Regions from separate parts of the Lysinibacillus sp. NPDC097868 genome, predicted to be linked through region 4. Evidence: riboswitches for the same ligand, from Rfam matches in the RefSeq annotation. Region 4 holds a riboswitch; each other region holds the start of a gene.

Region 1 (3,117 bases), on a different contig from region 4:
CATGGAGCCTCCTACTAAAATTAAATATTTGCTACGCTTTACATTGACACCTAAATGCTTTGCTCGTTCCTCTCCATAGAGCAGAACATTTAGCTCGCGTCTTTGCGTCCACAAAATAACAGAGCCAATGACCACAAATGGGGTAATCATTTGCACATACGGCCATCCTCGCATCGAGACTGAGCCTAGTAACCAGCCAATCACTTGCCGAAGCTCTTCACCTGATAACGCTATCATTAGTGAAATGAGCGACCCTAAAAAAGAACTAAAAATAACTCCGGTTAAAATAAGTGTCTCCATTTTCAGAGAACGGTCTACTATTCTGGCAAAGCTCATCACAGCTACCATCGTTAGTACAGCCCCTATCATACTGAGCGTTGGCAATGCATACAAACCGACAACTGGTATAGAGATGCCGAAAAATAGTGTCATGACAGCACCGACTGACGCTCCTGAAGATACACCAAGCGTATACGGATCTGCTAACGGGTTTTTTAACAATCCTTGAAAGGCTGCCCCTGCAATGGCCAACGATGCTCCTACAAGACCTGCGAGCAATACTCGCGGCAAACGAATTTTCCATAAAATATTGGCAGCTGTTTCATCTGCCGCTTTATTCCAAAATACCTCTAACGGAATATGAACCGAGCCTATTGATACGCCACACCAGATGCTAACGATAAGTAACGTAATGGCTGTTACATAGGCAAAAACTGTTTTACTCACTCGAAAGCCTCAGGATAGACGGCTTTCGCTAACTCTTCAAGCCCATCTGCTAACCGCGGGCCCTGACGACTTGTCGTATTTTCATCTACTTGCACAATAGCCTTATTTTTTACAGCCGTAATTGTCTCAAAGCCTGCACGTTGTGGAATTTTTGTTAAAATATCGGGCACATAATTATAAGTGACCACGATGACATCTGGATTTTTTGTAATAATTTGTTCTGCATCAATTTTGAACCAGCCATCCGTATCAGCTGCGATATTTTCGGCATGAATCATCTCTAGCATCTCCTGCATAAACGTGTCCTTGCCAGGTGTGTAGATTTCTGGTTCATCTGACGTTTCTACAAAGACTTTCTTCATCTTCACGTCCTGTAATTTTGCTTGGACTTCCTCAACCTTTGCTTTCATATTGGCAATAATTTTTTCCGCCTCTGGTAGCTTACCAGTGGCGCGACCTAATTGCTCAATCGTCGTATATGTCTCATTAAAATCACTCGCGTTTTTCACAACAAATACTTTAACACCCGCTGCTTCCAGCTGATCCATCGCTCCCCCTAAAGAAGCTATACCTGATTCATGTGCAAAAACGATATCTGGCTGTAAAGCAATAATTTGTTCTATATTAAATTCCATACTGCCAACCTTTTCTTTGTCAGCAACCTCTGGTGGATAATCATCATAATCATTAACGCCAACGATTTTATCATTTAAGCCAAGTCCAAATAATATTTCTGTGTTACTTGGAATAAGAGAAATAATTTTCTCTGGCGGTGCTTCTAGTACAATATCTTTGCCAGTAGCATCTGTTATTGTTAGCGGGAACGTTGCTTCTTCTACCTGTTTTGTATCCTGCTGATCCTGCTGATCCTGCTGATCCTGCTGCTCTGTTGTTGATTTGTCGTTTTTCGGTTCTTCTCCACATGCTGCTAGAATGCCCATTGCTAAAAATGCTGATAACCCTATTTTCCAATACTTTTTCATTGTGAGACCTCCTTAGATTGTATGTGCATTTTTCAGCTCTGTTCACTTGATTGATCGATAGAATGTTGGCAACTTATTGCCTTTATGTTCAATTATTTATCGTCAGTAGCTTTCCAAAACAAAAAAACCCCCTCGTCATCATAACGAGAGGCGGTGCTTGCACAAAAAAACCACCATCCTATCCTCGTAGGCTGCAATGTATCGTTCTATAAAGGCAGGTCTCCTGGCTCGTGCTCCAAATGCTTTTTCATGCCTTCCCAAAAAAAATTCAGTGGCATAGATTGAAAAAACTCACACTTACAGTGGCGGGACCGCATCGGAATTACACCGATTTCCCTTTTCACTTTACTTTAGTAAAGAACCTTTATAATATTCAGTTGATTTTATTATACATGAAAATAGAAATAGATAACGATAAAAAAGAGACCCTGTATTAGCGTCTCTTTTTTAAGATCGTTGATTTCCACTGTGTGCGGACACTTTACGCTTCAATCAACTAGTATAATTCTTTGAGTGCCTGGCACTACATAGAACCTAACATAATGTCGACTCCTAAATCGGAAAAATCCACTTCGTTTTCCGCGTTCCCGCAGGATAAAAAAATTTTCAAAATTGTTTGTGTGCCTGACACCCGCTACATAATTTCCGAAAAATATTGCACAGTTTTCATTGGTGCGCCTATTTCGCGCAATGCCCATGTATCTTCTAAATAAATATCTGCTAGCTTTTCATACTTGTCGCCAAATTTGACTGCCCATTCGACTGCCACTACACTTTCGTATAAATGGGCCATTTTTTCGGCTACTCCCTTTGCCTCGTACGACTTCGTAGCCTCATCCAAACGACTAAAGACTTGCAATGTTGCTTCTGTTTTCTTCAGTTGCTCGCCTACAATTTGTACTAATGAACAATCAGTTAACTTCGTCAAACGCTCGCGCATTACATGGACAAATAATTCATGGGCATTAAATTTATCTACTAAGCGAATAAGCTCAAGTGCTAAAATGTTAGCCGTACCTTCCCATACCGTAAGTACTTGAGCATCTCTAAGTAAACGTGGCGTTACAAAATCTTCGATATAACCGTTTCCTCCATGCAATTCAATTGCTTCGCTTGCGTAATGTACCGCCTGTTCAGCTGTTTCTTTTTTCATGATGGCGATATTCAAACGATTAAGAATGATGTCCTGCTCATTCCCCTGACCACTCGTTACCTTGTCATATAATTGAATAAGATCAAAAACAGTAGCTACCTCTACATGTAACTTAGCAGCATATTTCCCTAATGTATCCTGAATCATTGGGTATTGAATTAAAGGTTGCCCGAACGCATTTCGGTTTGTGACATAATGCTTCGCCTCTAAATAACCTCGACGCATAATGCCAATGGAAGCTACGGCGTTACAAAT
Region 2 (3,117 bases), on a different contig from region 4:
TGTATGGCAATCCACCGTTTCGTTTCTTGTGCGACAAAGTCAGCATATGCTTCATCTGCAAGCTGTTTTTTACGCCATGCATTACGTGTGCGCTTCACTTCATCAGATTGAGGAAAACTACCAATCGTAGTCGTTGGGAATAGGGGTATCTGCAGTGACTGTTGTTGAATAATCTGACGCGCATTATAATCATTTTGACGTTCAAAATCCTCTGTTGACATCGTTTGTACTTCTTGTTGAACTGCTAGATTATTTCGTACGGAATGTTTTTTTAATGCTTCAATTGCTTTCATGCTCTCAGAGATAGTATGATTTGACGTGTGATTTTTTTCTTTTAAATATTTAGCCACCTCTGATATTTCTGCTAATTTTTCATCAGCAAATGCAAGCGCATTTTTCAAGACAGGCTCTAATTTTGTTTCAAGTGCGGTCGAAATCGGCACATGCTGTAAGCTACATGACGATTGAACCCACAGCTCCTGTGCACTAGTCAGCTGTTCAATTGCCCTAACTGTTGTACTTACCTCTGCTAAATTTGCCCTCCAAATATCTCGTCCATTAACAATACCTACTGCCAATACTTTATCATGTGGAAAGCCAAATTGACGTAGCGCCTCCATATTTTTCGTATAGCCATGAACAAAATCCAAGCCAAATCCTTGTACAGGGAGTTCAATAAGTGTGTTATAAGCTGATAACGATTCAAAATAGGTTTGTAACATAATATTAGCCTCTGGTACAGCCGCTGCTAATTGTGTATATATTTCTTGCACAAGTTTGACCTCTGCCTCATCTAATGATGTGACTAATGCAGGCTCCTCTAATTGAACCCAGTCAGCACCGGCTGATACTAGTTCTTGGATAACCTGCGCATACAGTGGTAGTAGTGCTAAAATAAACGCAACTTGTGATACTTTATCGTAACCTTTTGTTAGCTTGCAAAATGTATATGGCCCGATTAGCGTTGGCTTTGCAGTAATGCCATATACTTCTTTAACCTCAAGGAAATCTGCAAGTATTTTATTGTCTGTTAGTTGCAGAGCTTGTCCTTCATATTCAGGTACAATGTAATGATAATTTGTATTAAACCATTTTGTCATTTCACTAGCAACAGCTTCTTTATTTCCACGCGCTACCGCGTAATACGTTTGTAAATCAACCTTTACACCCTGCCAGCCGAAGCGCTTTGGCACTAAGCCAAACATCATCGCTGTATCAAGCATTCTGTCATACGGGGTGAAATCCCCAACAGTGACAATATCTATACCGCTACAAAGCTGCTTGTCGATGCGTGCAAGACGAATTTCTTTCATTTTTTGTAAAAAATCTTCTTCTGTAAGTTCATTTCTCCAAAATGCCTCTAATGCCTTTTTCCATTCACGGTCTTCCCCTATGTATGGGTAGCCTATTACAGTCGTTGTATACGTCATATTACTTCTCTCCTCTGGTTTAAAATAAAAAAACCATCTTCCTTTTTTGGAAAATGGTAGTTAATGTATATCTAAATTAGCTATGACGAGGCGATACGATAATATATTAATTATCGTATATATTCGTTAGTCGCACAGTGCCGATTCGGTCACATCTCACCACCTATTTCCACGTAGGTTATTTGGTGTGTACTAGACATTGGCAGGTCTCCTGGCTTCTCATCAACACGCCTCACAGCCTTCCCAGTTCCCCAGTGGCATATGTGATTTGCTCCGATTTACAGTTGCGGGACAGCGTCGGATTTACACCGACTTCCCTTTTAAGCCAAACTTTCATTTGGCACCAACTCTTACACAATATTTAATTATGTTTCTTACTATAACATACATTTTTCTGAAAAGTATAACTTTTATGAAGATATGTATATTATTTCGGTACATAGTTCTTTTAGTAATTCTCTATTGTACTGATTGACGACATCATAATATAACAATCTACTAACAAAGAGGTATTTAAAGGAATTTGTTGAATATATAGTTATAACAAGAAATACTGAGGAGGATTACTATGATTGTCGGATTACATCACGTACAATTAACGATTCCAAAAGGTACCGAAGAGCAAGGGAAAGGGTTTTATTGCCATGTGTTAGGGCTCAAAGAAATAGAGAAACCAGAATCCCTTAAAGGGCGTGGTGGATTTTGGATACGAGTTGGTCATCAAGAAGTACATGTTGGCACAGAAGACGGCTTTGATCGACTAACAACGAAAGCGCATATTGCCTATCAAGTAGAAGATGTAGCATATTGGAAAAAAATATTAACAGAGCATCATATCGAAATCCTCGATTCTGTTCCAATTCCGAATTTTGAGCGCTTTGAATTTAGAGATCCTTTTGGTAATCGGGTAGAAATTATTCAGCCAATTTAAATTTTAAAAAAAGCAGCCATCGATGGCTGCTTTTTTATTTACAGTTTAAAGTGCTGAACCTCTTTGTTTAAATTCTCTGCCATCGATGCTAAATAATCTGTATTCTTCGAGATTTCATCCATTGTTGCAACTGTTTGATCAATTGTGGCAGTCGTTTCCTCTACACCAGCTGCAGACTGCTCTGATATAGCTGCAATTTCATCGATAGAACGATTGATTTGCTCAGTTGCTGTTGAAATGCCCTGCAAGTTTTCTGTTATCCCTTGAATATTACTAACCATACTATTAACAGCAGAGGCAATTTGTTCAAAGGTAGTATTAGTAGTCGTAATTTGCTCTGTGCCCCTTTTCACTTCTTCATACCCCGTTTGAAGTGATGCTGTTACCCCAACTGTTTCGTTTTGAATTCGTGTTACTATAGATGAAATATCCGTCACTGAATATGATACTTGTTCTGCAAGCTTGCGCACTTCGTCAGCCACAACAGCAAAACCTTTGCCTTGCTCCCCTGCACGTGCCGCTTCGATTGCAGCATTCAATGCTAATAAGTTGGTTTGATTGGCAATATCGTCAATGACAGAAACTAATTTAGATATTTCCTGTGATTGCCTATTTAAGCCTTCTACTTTTGCAACAGCCTCTTGGACAATTTTATCAATAGCAAACATTTGCTGTGTTGAGTTATTCATTAAATGTTGGCCATTTGTAGTAAGTTGCAATACTTCACTCGAATAGCCTTGTAAATCTATGCCTTGT
Region 3 (3,117 bases), on a different contig from region 4:
GCTATTTAAAAAGATGAAAATAAATCGATACGTTAACTCTACTAATTCTACAAATAAAGCAGGCAGATGCCATTGACGTAAGACGTGACAAATAGATTGGACCGAAGTCGTTAAAATTAAAAAGTATAAACAGCTAATACTGCCTAATACAGAGAACAATAGCTGCTGTGCTGTAATTACGCTTTCATTTCCGATGAAAACTGTCCAATTACTAAGAGAAAATGCCCAGAAATGTGCTGGGAGGTTACTTGAATTTGGCGCAATTGAAATCAAAATAGATAGCAAACTGGATAGCAGAAAAAATCCTGGTAACAGCAGTAATTTCGCATAATATTGGAAAGGGATTTTAGCGCCTAAAATGATAAAAGCACTCATTACAATAAATGTAATGAGTGAAATAAGTTCATCTCTCACGATAAGCGACAATAGCAGTAACCCCAAGGAAAACGTCATTTTTTCTAACGGATGAACGGACGCTAGTTTATTCATATAAGCATACTTATCAATGAGTAACATCGCTTAACCTTCCTTATGCTTGCCTCGCATATAACCTACGAAATAGCCAATAAAGCCAGCACCAATCGCGGCTTGTAATACGAATAATAAGCTTTCGATTTCACCACTTGGTGGCTCCCATAAGCTTTCAAACCATGGTTCATATTCTGCATTAATTTCACCGATTGCAGCTTCAGCTTCTCCGTCTGCACCACCGAATTCTGCACCTTTTTGTACGAAAAGAGGGATGATTGCTAGAAGTACAACGACAGCTAGTAGCAGTAAATTCTTTTTCATCCTAATGTGCCTCCTTTGCTGAGAAAACACGTAGTGCCTTTAATTCGCTCACATTGTATTTTTTTAAGAAATTCATAACGATAACTGTTAAAATCCCTTCACTAATTGCTAGAGGGATTTGCGTTAAAGCAAAAATACCTGCAAATTTTGTGAATGAAGCCATAAAGCCTCCTACTTCAGAAGGGAAAGCCAGTGCTAATTGAACTGAAGTGACAACATATGTACCTAAGTCCCCAAGCATCGCTGCAAAAAAGACAGCAATAGAGAATGATAGACCGATTTTTTGAGAACCTTTAAAAACAAAATACGCAATAATTGGTCCTACAATTGCCATAGAGAAAGCATTCGCACCTAAAGTGGTAATACCACCATGCGCTAAAAGTAATGATTGGAATAATAAAACGATTGTTCCAATCACACTCATGGCTAATGGTCCGAAAAGAACTGTACCAAGACCAACGCCAGTAGGATGTGAGCAACTTCCTGTTACTGATGGAATTTTCAGTGCCGATAGGACAAATGCAAATGCACCCGATAAGCCTAATATCATTTTCGTTTCAGGATTTTCATCAATTGTTTTCCGAATAGAACGTAATCCTAAAATAATAAATGGAATCGAAATGACCCACCAAAAAATTGCCCATTCAATCGGCAAAAATCCTTCCATGATATGCATAGCAAACGCTCGTTTTGGTACTAGTAAAAAAGCCACTAAGAAATAACTAAGTTTCCAAAAAGAAAATTTCAATACCTTTCCTCCTCAACAGTAAATTTCGAATGTAGCGTGCGCAATAAAAAAGCACTTCTCCGTTTCGGAAAAAGTGCATAGCTGAAAAAGCAAATAGAATTGTCATTTGCCAAGCCGCACACCTATCCTCGTAGGTTGAAACGATCACGATTTTCTCGGCAGGTCTCCTGGCTTTAGTTCAACATTTTATAGGCCTTCCCGTCCTATGGACAGTGACATTTTCTATAAAATTCCCTAGTACAGTGGCGGGACCGCGCCGGACTTGAACCGGCTTCCCTTTTAAGCGAAATGTATACACTTCGCACCGAAAAAAGATGAAGTTGTGAGTTTTCACGAAGAAGTGTAACATGTTTTTCCAATCAGAAGCTATCCTTTTTTTGTAAAAAGTTTTTTTAAAAAGAATAACAATCTAGAAAATTCAGATAAATGTAAGGAAAAATCGATCAATTTCAATGAAATATTTGTTGAAATTTTATTAAAAATCTAATAAATAAAAAAGAAATGTTGAAAAGTATAAAAATAATAGGCTATGATAGAAACAGTTTTATATTCGTTTTATTAACATTTCATTTCAAAATTTAAATATAAATCCATCATTAAGTGCTCGAAATACTTCGAGATAATAGGGAAATCGGTGTAAACCCGGTACAGCCCCCGCTACTGTAATAGCTGATGAAATCGCAATGCCACTGAAGACTTGGGAAGGCGCGAAAGTAAGAAGAAGCTTAAGTCAGGAAACCTGCTTAGTTGATGACATGCAAACTTTTCGGAGGGAGAAGTGAAGCGAGAGCGGATACGTATATATTCGTTTTTATTTTGGCTTCTATAAAACCTTTACTCTTCGATATCGAGTAAAGGTTTTTTCTTTTTCCTAAAAGAAGAATGAGGGGAGAAAAACAATGACAACTTGGAATTTAGAGGGCATGAAAACCCATCTTTTTATTTGTAATGGTAGTAGTTGCATGAAAAAAGAGGCTGAGGAAATTACGCTCGCAATTCGAGACGAAATAGAGAAATTAGCACTCGATAAGGAAATACATACGACAAGAACGCGTTGTAATGGCAGATGTAAAGATGCTTGTGTTGTGATCGCGTATCCACAGGGAAATTGGTATCGTGTACCAACAGTTGAGCATGGTAGAACACTTGTACAAGATTTAAACCATGATTCTTTACATAGTGAGCATGTTTTTACACTGACAGAAGGTACGTTGCAACGTACCCCGCAAACAACAGCCATTAAAGGCATCGACAAGGTGAAAGAGGGGTAAAAAATGGCGCAAAAAGGAAAGATTTTTGTTGTAGGCTTTGGACCTGGGGATTTCAAACATATTACGACACGTGCTGTAGAGGCATTGCAACAAAGTGAATTTATTATCGGTTATAAAACGTATGTGGAGCTCATTCAAGATTTAGTAAGTGCGAAGTCGATTGTTAGTACTGGTATGACTGAAGAAGTGTCACGAGCACAAGAAGCGGTACGTCAAGCGGAGGCCGGAAATATCGTTTCTGTTATTTCGAGTGGTGACTCAGGCGTATACGGGATGGCTGGACTTGTATATGAAGTACTAATTGAG
Region 4 (3,117 bases):
AATTAAGTCCATTAATTGTAATTGATGCTGAATGTCTAAATGATTAGTAGGCTCATCTAAAATAAGCACTTGCGCCTGTTGTGCTAGTGCACGTGCAACCATCACTCTCTTTTTTTCTCCTCCAGAAAGAGAACTAAAGCTGCGCGTTTCTAAATGGGCAATACCCGTTTGAGACAATGCCTCTTTTACAATATTGAAGTCTTCCTTACCGTCCATTTCAAAAAGCTTCTTATGTGGCGTTCTTCCCATGCTCACCAAATCTTTGACTTTAAAATCGAATAACACAGGTGTTTCTTGACTAACAACGGCTAAATTTTTTGCAATTGCTCTACTTGATTGCTTAAAAATATCTTCCTCATTCAATAATACAGTTCCACTTTCGGGCTTTAATAACCGATACATATTTTTCAATAGTGTAGACTTTCCACTACCATTAGGACCAATTAAACCGACAAATTGCTTTTCCTTTATTTGAATGCTTACTTCTTTTAATATGCGCTGATCATGAATGGAGAATGATACATGCTTCGCCTCTAATGTCATAGCCTTTAATCTCCTTCACCAAATGAATAATTGTTACGGCGTAGTAGCCAAATGAAAAATGGACCGCCACAAAAGGCAGTAATGATGCCAATTGGCATTTCTTCTGGAGCTATTATCACGCGTGCAATCGCATCAGCCCAAACTAAGAAAATCCCTCCTAATAATGCGCTAATAGGGATGACATATTTATAATTAGACCCCACTATTAATCGCACGATATGTGGAATTATTAAACCAACAAACCCAATGGAGCCACTTACTGCAACAAGCACACCTGTTAGTAAAGATACGAGTAGTATCAATTGAATTCGAAATTGTTGAAGATTAACACCTAATGTGACCGCCGCTTCTTCGCCAAGTAGTAATAAATTTAAATTTCGATAATGAAGCCATAACAAACCAAAAACGATGAAAAAAATAATCGCTGGAATGAATAAATTACTCCATTTTGCGCCTGCAAGACTTCCAAGCATCCAATACATAACGGCTTTTATACCGCCCTCTTCCTTAGACATCATTAACATAAAATTTGAAGTAGCAGATAAGATAAACGATACTGCCATTCCTGCTAGCAACAAACGGAAAATAGATATACGCCCCCCTACACGTGACAAGAAAAATACCAACACAATTGCTATAAAGGAGCCTAGAAAAGCAGCTACTGAAAGGGCGTAGATACCTAAAAATGAAAAAGCACCTAAAATGATGACAGCCGTGGCACCAACTGTCGCACCTGAAGAAATACCTAAAATATATGGATCTGCAATTGAATTACGGACAAGTGCTTGCACAGCTGCTCCAGCAATAGCTAAGCCTGCTCCAACAATAGCTGCAAGCATGACACGTGGGACACGTATTTGCCATATAATAATTTCCTGTGAGCGGCTCCAATCATGCTCTATCGTATTTGAGAAAATAGGAATTTTCGAGAAAATAACCTTCCATACATGTAGTGGTGTAATTGACACTGAGCCAATCATTATAGCAACCGTCATTGAAGCAATCAGTACTAAAAGAAGGGTCAATGAAAATAACATAAATTTTTTATTCATTTGCTTATTAACTCCTTATCAATCTTGATAAATACGAAGCAATAAAAAAGGGTATTCTACGCACGAATGCATAGAAATACCCTAGGTTAAACAAAGTTGGAGAAGTATCCATCAATTGTCCGTAATTGCTTGCATCCTCGTGGGCATTACAGGTATAAACTAATTGGCAGGTCTCCTGGCTTCGATTCAACGTTACTATGATTGCCTTCCCATTCTAAAAACAGTGGCTACTACATCATAGAACTCCTCGTTACAGTTGCGGGACAGCGTCGGACTTACACCGACTTCCCTTTTAAGTGGCACTTGTTAACAAGCGTCACACCATTAGTTTCTGAAATTTTAAAATTATGACGATTCTATCATACATAATTATCGTAGTCTATAGCTCCTTACATCTAGGAATCAATCTTTCCTCTTTTCAACTTCATACCAATGGATTTTTGTACAAAACTTAATCCATAATTTCTGCACATTTACTTGTTACATTAAAACAATAAATGATAAGGAGGAAATGCATATGGTATTAAAAAGAAACTGGTTCCTAAGTTTAATGGCAGTAACGGCTTTACTAATATTATCAGCTTGCTCTAACGATACAGCGAAGTCGGTGCCTACTAATAGTGAAGCAATAGATCATAGTGCAGAAGCAGACCATGGAGAAGAGATGAATCATTCAAGCTCGGGTGAAGTTCCATCCACTTTAAAAACTGCTGAAAACCCTAAATTCCCTGTAGGCAGTACTGCTATTATTAAGGATGGACATATGGCAGGGATGGCAGGCGCCGAAGCAACGATTGTTGGGGCATATGATACAACTGCCTATATTATCTCCTATGAACCGACTACCGGTGGAAAGAAAATAGAAAATCATAAATGGGTAATACATGAGGAATTAATAGATCCAGGTGTTGCCCCATTGTCTCCAGGCACTGAAGTTAAAACAGATGCTACGCATATGAAAGGCATGGAAAATGCTACTGTTCGCATTGATGAAGCGGTACAAACGACTGTTTATATGATTGATTTCCCTTTAACAACAACTGGGGAAGAAATGAAAAATCATAAATGGGTTACAGAAAGCGAACTAGCGTCAAAATAAAAACAAAACAACCTCTAAGGTTTATTCCTTCAGAGGTTGTTACTAATTATTTGTCTATTGCTTTTTATCAGCTATCTTATGCCATTTATAGCCGATTCCCCACACTGTCTGTAAATAATCATCTACAGGAAAGCCACTTTTTCGCAGTTTTTCCCGTAAATTGCGGACATGCGAATCAATTGTTCGATCTTCAATTGTGACGTTATAGCCCCAAACTGAATTAATTAAATGTTCTCTTGAAAAAACTTTATTTTGATATTCAAGAAATAGCGCTATCATCGCAAACTCCTTTGGCGTTAAAAGAATAACCTCTTGTTGAAAAGACAATTCAACGGATTCTTTATTTAATCGTAGCCCTTCAAAAATAACTACGGGTTCCTCAGTTTTTGTTCTTCTTAAAACAGCATGTATACGTGCTACTAA

What was found. Region 4 has a riboswitch for cobalamin ahead of ACIQXJ_RS23390 (FecCD family ABC transporter permease). Riboswitches for the same ligand answer to the same signal wherever they lie in the genome.
Region 1: another riboswitch for cobalamin. It lies ahead of ACIQXJ_RS17245 (ABC transporter substrate-binding protein); the one in region 4 lies ahead of ACIQXJ_RS23390 (FecCD family ABC transporter permease).
Region 2: another riboswitch for cobalamin. It lies ahead of metE (5-methyltetrahydropteroyltriglutamate--homocysteine S-methyltransferase); the one in region 4 lies ahead of ACIQXJ_RS23390 (FecCD family ABC transporter permease).
Region 3: another riboswitch for cobalamin. It lies ahead of ACIQXJ_RS05140 (energy-coupling factor ABC transporter permease); the one in region 4 lies ahead of ACIQXJ_RS23390 (FecCD family ABC transporter permease).

The regions. Positions count from the first base shown of each region.
Region 1 is NZ_JBIWBS010000003.1:77,709-80,825, forward strand. Features, by position in the region: gene ACIQXJ_RS17240 (FecCD family ABC transporter permease) at 1-726, opposite strand, end outside; gene ACIQXJ_RS17245 (ABC transporter substrate-binding protein) at 723-1,709, opposite strand; cobalamin riboswitch at 1,906-2,090, opposite strand; gene ACIQXJ_RS17250 (acyl-CoA dehydrogenase family protein) at 2,344-3,117, opposite strand, start outside.
Region 2 is NZ_JBIWBS010000001.1:1,839,432-1,842,548, forward strand. Features, by position in the region: gene metE (5-methyltetrahydropteroyltriglutamate--homocysteine S-methyltransferase) at 1-1,430, opposite strand, end outside; cobalamin riboswitch at 1,615-1,793, opposite strand; gene ACIQXJ_RS09105 (VOC family protein) at 1,999-2,361, shown strand; gene ACIQXJ_RS09110 (methyl-accepting chemotaxis protein) at 2,400-3,117, opposite strand, start outside.
Region 3 is NZ_JBIWBS010000001.1:1,077,257-1,080,373, forward strand. Features, by position in the region: gene cbiQ (cobalt ECF transporter T component CbiQ) at 1-516, opposite strand, end outside; gene ACIQXJ_RS05135 (energy-coupling factor ABC transporter substrate-binding protein) at 520-792, opposite strand; gene ACIQXJ_RS05140 (energy-coupling factor ABC transporter permease) at 794-1,540, opposite strand; cobalamin riboswitch at 1,681-1,864, opposite strand; cobalamin riboswitch at 2,122-2,301, shown strand; gene ACIQXJ_RS05145 ((2Fe-2S) ferredoxin domain-containing protein) at 2,440-2,811, shown strand; gene cobJ (precorrin-3B C(17)-methyltransferase) at 2,815-3,117, shown strand, end outside.
Region 4 is NZ_JBIWBS010000009.1:42,442-45,558, reverse strand. Features, by position in the region: gene ACIQXJ_RS23395 (ABC transporter ATP-binding protein) at 1-543, opposite strand, end outside; gene ACIQXJ_RS23390 (FecCD family ABC transporter permease) at 549-1,595, opposite strand; cobalamin riboswitch at 1,743-1,936, opposite strand; gene ACIQXJ_RS23385 (YdhK family protein) at 2,113-2,694, shown strand; gene ACIQXJ_RS23380 (response regulator transcription factor) at 2,749-3,117, opposite strand, start outside.